DNA from 2 places in the Streptomyces sp. NPDC107528 genome. Region 1 is predicted to be linked to the other one. Evidence: riboswitches for the same ligand, from Rfam matches in the RefSeq annotation. Region 1 holds a riboswitch; the other holds the start of a gene.

The links. A riboswitch is a leader RNA that binds a small molecule or an ion and turns the genes downstream of it on or off. The one in region 1 is predicted to bind S-adenosylmethionine.
Region 2: another riboswitch for S-adenosylmethionine. It lies ahead of thrC (threonine synthase); the one in region 1 lies ahead of ACZ7L5_RS07690 (aminotransferase class V-fold PLP-dependent enzyme).

What each region holds. Positions count from the first base shown of each region.
Region 1 covers NZ_JBVKAV010000002.1:579,640-584,435, forward strand. Annotated here, with positions in the region: gene qcrB (cytochrome bc1 complex cytochrome b subunit) at 1-998, shown strand, start outside; gene trpD (anthranilate phosphoribosyltransferase) at 1,137-2,201, shown strand; SAM riboswitch class IV at 2,287-2,403, shown strand; gene ACZ7L5_RS07690 (aminotransferase class V-fold PLP-dependent enzyme) at 2,548-3,915, shown strand; gene ACZ7L5_RS07695 (glycerate kinase) at 3,870-4,796, opposite strand, start outside.
Region 2 covers NZ_JBVKAV010000017.1:156,864-161,659, forward strand. Annotated here, with positions in the region: gene ACZ7L5_RS41490 (alpha,alpha-trehalose-phosphate synthase (UDP-forming)) at 1-1,399, opposite strand, end outside; gene ACZ7L5_RS41495 (glucosyl-3-phosphoglycerate synthase) at 1,508-2,452, opposite strand; SAM riboswitch class I at 2,612-2,769, shown strand; gene thrC (threonine synthase) at 2,788-4,074, shown strand; gene ACZ7L5_RS41505 (MoaD/ThiS family protein) at 4,125-4,400, shown strand.

The DNA.
Region 1 (4,796 bases):
GCTTCTACTCGATCCACATCCTGCTGCTGCCGGGCATCATGCTCGGCCTGGTGGTCGGCCACCTGATCCTGGTCTTCTACCACAAGCACACGCAGTTCGCGGGCCCCGGAAAGAACAACAAGAACGTCGTCGGCATGCCGCTGCTGCCGGTCTACATGGCCAAGGCCGGAGGCTTCTTCTTCCTGGTCTTCGGTGTCATCGCGGTCATCGCGGCGGTCGCGCAGATCAACCCGATCTGGGCCATCGGTCCGTACCGTCCGGACATGGTGTCCACCGGCGCCCAGCCCGACTGGTACATGGGCTTCGCCGAGGGTCTGGTCCGGTACATGCCGGGCTGGGAGGTCAACTTCTGGGGTCACACCCTCGTGCTGGGTGTGTTCATCCCGCTGGTCCTCTTCGGCCTGGTGCTGATGGCGATCGCGCTCTACCCGTTCATCGAGTCCTGGGTCACCGGCGACAAGCGCGAGCACCACATCCTGGACCGTCCGCGCAACGCCCCGACGCGTACCGCGTTCGGCGTCGCCTGGGTCACGGTGTACATGATCGGCCTGGTCGGCGGTGGCAACGACCTGTGGGCCACCCACTTCCACCTGTCGATCAACGCGGTCACCTGGTTCGTCCGGATCGGCTTCTTCGTCGGACCGGTCCTCGCGTTCATCGTCACCAAGCGGATCTGCCTCGGCCTGCAGCGCCGGGACAAGGACAAGGTGCTGCACGGCCGCGAGTCGGGCATCATCAAGCGCCTGCCGCACGGTGAGTTCATCGAGGTGCACGAGCCGCTCAGCCAGGACGCGCTGCACACCCTCACCGCGCACGAGCAGTACCAGCCGCTCGAGATCGGCCCGACGGTCGACGAGAACGGCGTCGAGCGCAAGGTGAAGGGCTCCGAGAAGCTGCGCGCCAAGCTCAGCAAGTCGTACTTCGGCGAGGACGGCCAGATCCCCAAGCCGACCGTCGAGGAGTACAAGGAGATCACGAGCGGCCACGGCCACCACTGACGCTGCGACTGCTACGCCACGGTTGAGGGCCCCGTCCGTTGTACGGACGGGGCCCTTCGCCGTGCCCCGGGCTGGATAGGGTGGACCTCGTTGAGACTCATGTCCCGCAGTGCGGGACACCTGACCCTGGAGCGGCTTATGAGCGCTGTGACCCCCGCCGGAGGCGACACCGCGGCGGCCCGCTCCTGGCCCCTGCTGCTGAACGGCCTGCTGAACGGTCAGGACCTGGCTGCCGACGACACCGCGTGGGCGATGGACCTGATCATGCGCGGCGAGGCGACGGACGCGCAGATCGCCGGGTTCGTCGTGGCTCTGCGCGCCAAGGGCGAGACGGTGGAGGAGATCACCGGGCTCGTGCGGACGATGTACGCGCACGCGAACGTGATCGAGGTGCCGGGCCAGACCGTCGACATCGTCGGCACGGGCGGCGACGGCGCGAAGACCGTCAACATCTCCACGATGTCGGCGATCGTCATCGCCGGCACAGGCGCGAAGGTCGTCAAGCACGGCAACCGAGCGGCGTCGTCGGCGTCGGGTGCCTCGGACGTGCTGGAGAAGCTCGGCGTCAATCTGGAACTGCCGGTCGGGCGGGTGGCCGAGGTCGCCGAGCAGGCCGGGATCACCTTCTGCTTCGCCGTGAAGTTCCATCCCGCGCTGCGGCATGTGGCGGCGGCCCGTGGCCAGTTGGGCATCCGCACGACCTTCAACGTGCTCGGTCCGCTGACGAACCCGGCGAAGGTGAAGGCCCAGGCGGTCGGCGTGGCGGACCCGCGCATGGCACCGATCGTCGCGGGCGTCTTCGCCGAGCGCGGCAACTCCTCGCTGGTGTTCCGCGGCGACGACGGTCTCGACGAGCTCACCACCACGGCCACCTCCCGGGTCTGGGTCGTGCGCGACGGCAAGGTGACCGAGGAGGCCTTCGACCCTCGTGACGTCGGCATCGAGCTGGTTCCGGTGGAGGCGCTGCGGGGCGCGGACGCCTCGTACAACGCCGATGTGGCGCTGCGCATGCTGAACGGGGAGACGGGTCCCGTGCGGGACGCAGTACTGCTCAACGCGGCCGCCGCCCTGGTGGCGATGAACCCGACCGACGCCCCGCTCACCGAGCAGATCCGCGCCGGGATGGCGAAGGCGGCGGAGTCGATCGACTCGGGCGCGGCGAAGCGGACGCTGGATCGCTGGGTGGCGGCCAGCAACACCTGATTTCCACGCGATGTGACGCGAGGCGCAGTCCAGGATCCGGACTGCGCCTTGCGAGCTGAAGATCGTGTGGCAGGATGTTGGACCAGGTCATGAGTGACAGTCATGAGGCCCCGGCCGACTGTCCGGCAACCCTCCGTCCGTGGCGGGGTGCCCCGGGTGAAGACCAGGCCGTAGGCAGCGAGGTCTGCGGCAAGCGCGGGCCCCTCTCGAAACCAGGGGTCCTGGTCGTTCGAGGGAGCCTTCCGTGAGCAAGCGAATGCGATAGGGCCGCAGAGCCCCGCCTCCGCAGACCCTTTTCTCTTTCTCGCATGCCCCTCAGTCGGCATGCCCCTCACGGGAGTTCGCCATGTCTGTCTCCATCGCTGCCGCCGACCAGTCTGTTTGTGCCTCTCTGCCCGTTCTGGGCCGTGATGTCACCGTCCCGCTCGTCACTGGTGGCGAGGTCACATACGCCGCGCTCGACTACGCCGCCAGCGCCCCCGCCCTCCAGCGCGTCTGGGACGACGTCGCCGCCTACGCGCCGTACTACGGCAGCGTCCACCGCGGGGCCGGCTACCTCTCCCAGCTCTCCACCGACCTGTTCGAGAACGCCCGCCGGACGGTCACCGAGTTCCTCGACTGCCGCCCCGACGACCAGCTGGTCTTCACCCGGTCCACCACCGACTCGCTGAACCTCCTCGCCGCCGCCCTGCCGGCCGACTGCCAGGTCTTCGTGTTCGAGACCGAGCACCACGCCTCCCTGCTGCCGTGGCGCGACGCCCGCGTCACCTACCTCAACGCGCCCCGCACCCCCCGCCAGGCCGTCGAGACCCTGGAGCGCGCCCTCGCCGACCGCGACCCCTACGGCCCGGCCCTGGTCTGCGTCACCGGCGCCTCGAACGTCACGGGTGAGCTGTGGCCCGTACGGGAGCTCGCGGCCGCCGCCCACGCGCACGGCGCCCGCATCGTGCTCGACGCCGCCCAGCTGGCCCCGCACCACCCGGTGAGCGTGCGGGACCTGGATGTCGACTGGGTGGCCTTCTCCGGCCACAAGCTGTACGCCCCGTTCGGCTCCGGTGTCCTGGCCGGCCGCTCCGACTGGCTGCGCGCGGCGGAGCCGTACCTCGCGGGCGGCGGTGCCTCGCGGAAGGTGTCGCGGCGTGCGGACGGGGGCGTCGACGTGGAGTGGCACGAGAACGCCGCCCGCCACGAGGCCGGCTCCCCGAACGTCATCGGGGCCTACTCCATCGCCTCCGCCTGCAAGGCGCTGACCGAGGCGGGCTTCGACTCGCTCGTCGCCCGTGAGCAGTACCTGATCGAGAAGGTCCGCGCGGGCCTCGCCTCCGTCCCCGAGGTCCGGATCCTCTCCCTCTTCGGTGACGACGCCCCGCGCGTCGGCGTCATCTCCTTCGTCGTCGAGGGCTGGAACAGCTCCCACTTCGCCGCGGCGCTCTCCGCCGAGTACGGCATCGGGGTGCGGGACGGGCTGTTCTGCGCCCACCCTCTGGTCCGCACCCTGCTGGGCAGCGACCCGCAGACGCAGGGCGAGTGCGGGGCCCCGGAGGCGGCGCCCGGCGAGAAGTCCCTGAACGCGATCCGGGTGAGCTTCGGGGCCGGAACGCCGGACGAGCACGTCGAGCGGTTCGTGAACGCCGTGCGGGAGCTCGTGACGGACGGTGCCCGGTGGAACTACCGCACCGAGGACGGCCGTTGCGTCCCGGACACCTCCGCGTGAGCCGGTAGCCGGGCGCCCAGCAGGATCATCCGCAGGGCGCGTTCGGTGGCGTCCGTGAGGAGTTCGGAGGCCCGCACCAGGGCCTCCGCCAGGGCCATCGGGGCCGGCAGGATGCCGCTGAACGCGTCCACGCCCGGCACCTCGTGCGCACCCTCGCCGAGGGTGCCCGCCAGTGCCAGCACCGGGCGGCCGTACAGCTTGGCCCGGCGGGCCACCTCGGCCGGGACCTTGCCACGAGGGGTCTGGTGGTCCAGGGCGCCCTCCGCGGTCACGACCAGGTCGGCGCGGGCGAGGCGGGCGTCGAGGTCGAGGTGGTCGAGGAGCACGTCGAAGCGGGGGAGCAGCCGGGCGCCGAGGGCTGCGAGGCCCGCGCCCAGACCGCCGGACGCTCCGGTGCCGGGGCCGTGGTGCAGGTCGGTGCCCACGGCCCCCAGGTCGCGGGTGAGTACGTCCGCCCAGTTCTCCAGTCCGGCCGACAGATGCTCGACCTGCGCGGGCGTCGCCCCCTTCTGCGGGCCGAAGACGCGGGCCACGCCGCGCTCGCCGCACAGCACGTTGTACGGGTTGCAGGCGACCAGCAGCTCGACGTCCCGCAGGCGCGGGTCCAGGCCGGACGGTTCGATCCGGGCCAGCCGCGTCAACTCCCCTCCGCCGCGAGGGAGTTCGAAGCCGTCGGCGTCCAGCAGCCGGGCGCCGAGGGCCTGGAGCGCGCCGGCGCCCCCGTCGGACGTACCCGAGTCGCCGCAGCCGACCAGGATGCGCCGTACGCCGGTGTCGAGCGCGGCGCGGATCAGCTCGCCGACGCCGTAGGTCGTCGTGGCGCCTGGGTCGCGCAGGGCGCGCGGGACGAGGGACAGCCCGGCCACCGCGGCCATCTCCAC
Region 2 (4,796 bases), on a different contig from region 1:
GTTTCGAGCGTTCCGCGCGCTCCTCCGGGCCCATGGACAGCGCCTCGTGCAGGGCCCGTGCCGTGCCGATCACGTCGTACGGGTTGACGGGAATCGCGTCCTCGCCCAGTTCCGAGAAGGCGCCCGCCTCGCGGGACAGCACGAGGACGCAGCCCTCGTCGGAGACGACCGGCACCTCTTTGGCGACGAGGTTCATGCCGTCGCGGATGGGGTTGACCAGGGCGACGTCCGCCAGGCGGTACGCGGCGAGGGAGCGGGCGAAGTCGTCCTTGACGTGGAGGACGATCGGGGTCCAGGTCGGGGTGCCGTAAGCGGAGTTGATTTCGTCCGCCAGTCGCTGGACCTCGGCGGTGTAGTCCCGGTACACCGCGAGGTCCTGGCGGGAGGGGTACGCGAACGCCACGTGGACCACCCGCTCGCGCCACTCGGGGTGGTCGTCGAGCAGCTGCCGGTATGCGAGCAGGCCGCGCACGATGTTCTTGGACAGCTCGGTCCGGTCGACGCGGACGACGGTCCGGCGGGCGGTGCCGTCCGGTGCCGTGCCGATCTCCGAACGCAGCGCGGCCATCCGCTCCTCGACATCGGCCTCGTGGGAGCGGGCGCGCAGGAACTCCGCGTCGGCGCCCAGGCCGTGCACGCCGATCCACGTGGTCCGCAGCGGGGGGCGCCCGGTCGACGTGTGCTGGACGGACGCCGGGGCGCCGCTCGGCCAGGACGGGACGATCCGTTCGCGGTCCACGGCCTCGGCGCATGCCATGAACGCCTGCGCCCACCGCCAGGTGAGGAAGCCCAGCCGGTCGGCGCCCAGCATCCCCCACACGAGCCGCGCGCGGATGTCGTCCGGAAGCATGGAGAAGTACTCCGGTGGCGCCCACGGCGTGTGCGAGAAGTGCCCGATTCTGATGTCAGGCCGCAGCTCCCGGAGCATCCCCGGGACCAGGCACAGGTGGTAGTCCTGCACCAGCACCGCCGCCCCGGGCGCGGCCCGGTCCGCCAGCGCCTGCGCGAAGGCACGGTTGTACGTCTCGTACGACTCCCACTGGCGGCGGAACTCCGCGTCGAAGACCGGCTCCAGCGGAGTCTGGTAGAGCATGTGGTGGACGAACCAGAGGACCGAGTTGGCGACGCCGTTGTACGCGTCGGCGTGCACGTCGGCCGGGATGTCCAGCATCAGCACGCCGTCCTCGCCGACGCCGCGCCGCACCGCCTCCCGGTCCCCGTCGGACAGCGCCGAGCACACCCATAGCGCGTCGGTGTCCGGCCCGATCGCCGACAGCCCGGAGACGAGTCCGCCACCGCCTCTCTTGGAGTGCAGCGAGCCGTCCTCGCGCACCGCATACGAGACCGGGCCGCGATTCGACGCGACCAGCACCTTGGCAGCACCCTGCGTGGAAGCCATACGCCTCAACCTAGCCCGGCCCGGAAACGCTCAAACGTACGGTTCCACTCAGTGGCCGGTCCGTATACGATCAGCGGCCCTGCCCGGCGTATGACCCGGTACGGGGCCTTATGCGACCTTCCGTTTGGCGTACTCGGCGATCTCCACCATCGGCGGCCGCTCCTCGGTGTCCACGGAGTACGTGCGCGGCTCGAATCCGTCCTCGCCCCGCTCGAACTGTGTCAGCGCCGGCCGGACGAGGTGGCCACGCGCCAGCCGCAGCTGGGCCGTGCGGTAGATCGCGGCCGACATCCGGCCCAGGGCCTGTCCGTCCTGGTGGCGGTGCTTGCGGACGCCCACGTCCACCTGGGCCAGCGCGTCGAGGCCCACCAGATGCAGGGCGTCGACCAGCATGCCCAGCTCCACGCCGTACCCGACGGGGAACGGGAGCTGTTCCAGCAGGGAGCGGCGGGCCGCGTACTCGCCGCCGAGCGGCTGCACGAAACCGGCCAGCTGCGGCCAGTGCATGTTCAGCAGCGGGCGCGCCATCAGCTCGGTCACCCGGCCGCCCTGTCCGGCCGCCCCGCCGAGGGGACGGTCGTACATGCCCTTGACCAGGTCGACCCCGGGGTCGGTGAGCAGCGGGCCGACGATCCCGGAGACGAAGTCGGAGGAGAACTCCTTCAGGTCCGCGTCGATGAAGCAGACGATGTCCCCGGTCGTGACGAGGAGCGAGCGCCACAGGACCTCGCCCTTGCCGGGCACGGCCGGGATGCGCGGGAGTATCGCGTCCCGGTGCACCACGGTGGCGCCCGCCGCGGCGGCCACCTCGGAGGTGCGGTCCGTGGACCCGGAGTCGACGACGACGATCTCGTCGACCAGCGGGACCTGTTGCATGAGGTCGTGACGGATGATCGCGACGATGTCGCCGACCGTCTCCTCCTCGTTCAGCGCGGGCAGCACGACGGAGACCGACTGGCCCGAACGCTGTTTGGCGGCGAGTATGTGGTGGAGCGGGCGATCGGTCGCGGACCAGGAGCGGGTGCTCAGCCAGCGCTCGACTTCTTCCAGCACAGTCGGCGACTCCTCACTGTCGTGATCACAGCAGGTAATCGTGTGATCCATCTCGCGGTTCGGACGACTATCTCAACTGTCCTGGCCTTCGGTTACAGTCTTGAACAACGCGGGTGACCATCGCATGTCCGAGGTCGCCCATAGTTGACAACCGAATACAGCTCATCCAGAGGGGCAGAGGGAAACGGCCCGATGAAGCCCCGGCAACCCTCCAGCCGGTCTCGTGGCGATCACTGTCGATCGTCCCCGCGAGGCTCCCGGCTAGGGAAGGTGCCAAATCCGTCTCACGGCGAGATGCGTCGTGAGGAAGATGAGGAGAAAGGGCCTCGCCTCACATGGCTGTGCAGACTGTTGCAAGCACCACCGACTCCACCGTAGACCTTGGTCCCGCCGCGGCGCTGTCCTGCCGCGAGTGCGGTCACCGGGTACCCCTCGGACCGGTCTTCGCGTGCGAGGAGTGTTTCGGCCCGCTGGAGATCGCGTACGACTTCTCGGCCTACGACACCGAGGAGCTCCGCAAGCGCATCGAAGCGGGCCCCGCGAACATCTGGCGTTACGCCCCCCTGCTGCCCGTCCCCGCGGACGTGGCCACCAAGCCGAACATCAATCCCGGCTGGACCAAGCTCGTCCAGGCCGACAACCTCGCGAACGAGCTCGGCGTCGACGCCGGCAAGCTGTTCGTCAAGGACGACTCCGGCAACCCGACGCACTCCTTCAAGGACCGCGTCGTCGCCCAGGCCATCGAGGCCGCGCGCGCCTTCAACTTCACCACCCTCTCCTGCTCCTCCACCGGCAACCTCGCCGGTGCGGTGGGTGCCGCCGCCGCCCGCGCGGGCTTCAGGTCCTGCGTGTTCATCCCGCACGACCTGGAGCAGGGCAAGGTCGTCATGGCCGCGGTCTACGGCGGCGAGCTCGTCGGCATCGAGGGCAACTACGACGACGTGAACCGTTTCTGCTCCGAGCTGATCGGTGACCCCGCCGGCGAGGGCTGGGGCTTCGTCAACGTCAACCTGCGGCCGTACTACGCCGAGGGTTCCAAGACCCTGGCGTACGAGATCTGCGAGCAGCTCGGCTGGCAGCTGCCGGACCAGCTGGTCGTGCCGATCGCCTCCGGCTCGCAGCTCACGAAGATCGACAAGGGCCTGCAGGAGCTGATCAAGCTCGGGCTCGTCGAGGACAAGCCGTACAAGATCTTCGGCGCGCAGGCCGAGGGTTGCTCGCCGGTGTCGACGGCGTTCAAGGCGGGCCACGACGTGGTCCGGCCGCAGAAGCCGAACACCATCGCCAAGTCGCTGGCGATCGGCAACCCGGCCGACGGTCCGTACGTCCTGGACATCGCCCGCCGCACGGGTGGTTTCGTGGAGGACGTGACCGACGAGCAGGTCGTCGACGCGATCAAGGTCCTCGCCCGGACCGAGGGCATCTTCGCGGAGACCGCCGGCGGAGTGACCGTGGGTGTCACGAAGAAGCTGATCGAGAGCGGTGTGCTGGATCCGAGCCTCACGACTGTGGTGCTCAACACCGGCGACGGGCTGAAGACGTTGGATGCGGTGGCCGGTACCGGGCTGACTGCGACGATTCGTCCCAACCTGGATTCGTTCCACGAGGCCGGCCTCGCATAGCTCAGCCCAGCCCCGCCCCTTAGCCCATTCACCTGACCGGAGGTCATTACGTGAGCGTCAACGTCCGCATCCCCACCATTCTGCGCACCTACACGGGTGGCCAGGCCGAGGTCGCCGCCGAAGGTGCCAACCTCGGCGAGGTCATCGCCGACCTGGAGAAGAACCACACCGGGATCGCCGCCCGAGTTCTCGACGACCAGGGCAAGCTGCGTCGGTTCGTCAACGTGTACGTCAATGACGACGACGTCCGTTTCGAGCAGGGGCTGGAGACCGCGACTCCCGACGGTGCCGGCGTCTCCATCATTCCGGCCGTCGCGGGTGGCTGACAGGCTGACCGAATGACCGATCATTACCATCGGTAACCCCGGTAACCGAGAGTTCATCGAATTGCCCCCTCCGTGAGAGAAGCGGAGGGGGCAATTCTGTGTGGTTGAGCGAGGTACAGTTGGGGAACGTGCCGCCGTTCCACTGGTCGGCTGCCCTTGATTTCTGCCGCAAGCCCGACAAGAAGTAGCCAAAGTGTGCGGGTTTTTTGCGGCTTTTGTTCCCTATGCCGGGTCCGACTTGACCTGAAGTCAGCGGAATTGTCCCCACATTCCCGACCGGTCGTGCCCGGAATTCTCGTCCGATTGACCTGTTGCAGACGGCAGTTGGGCAGATACATTCAGCCGCGGTCGACGCGTTCCGGCGCACGCCCCCGACCGATGGGGGGTGAGGTCTGA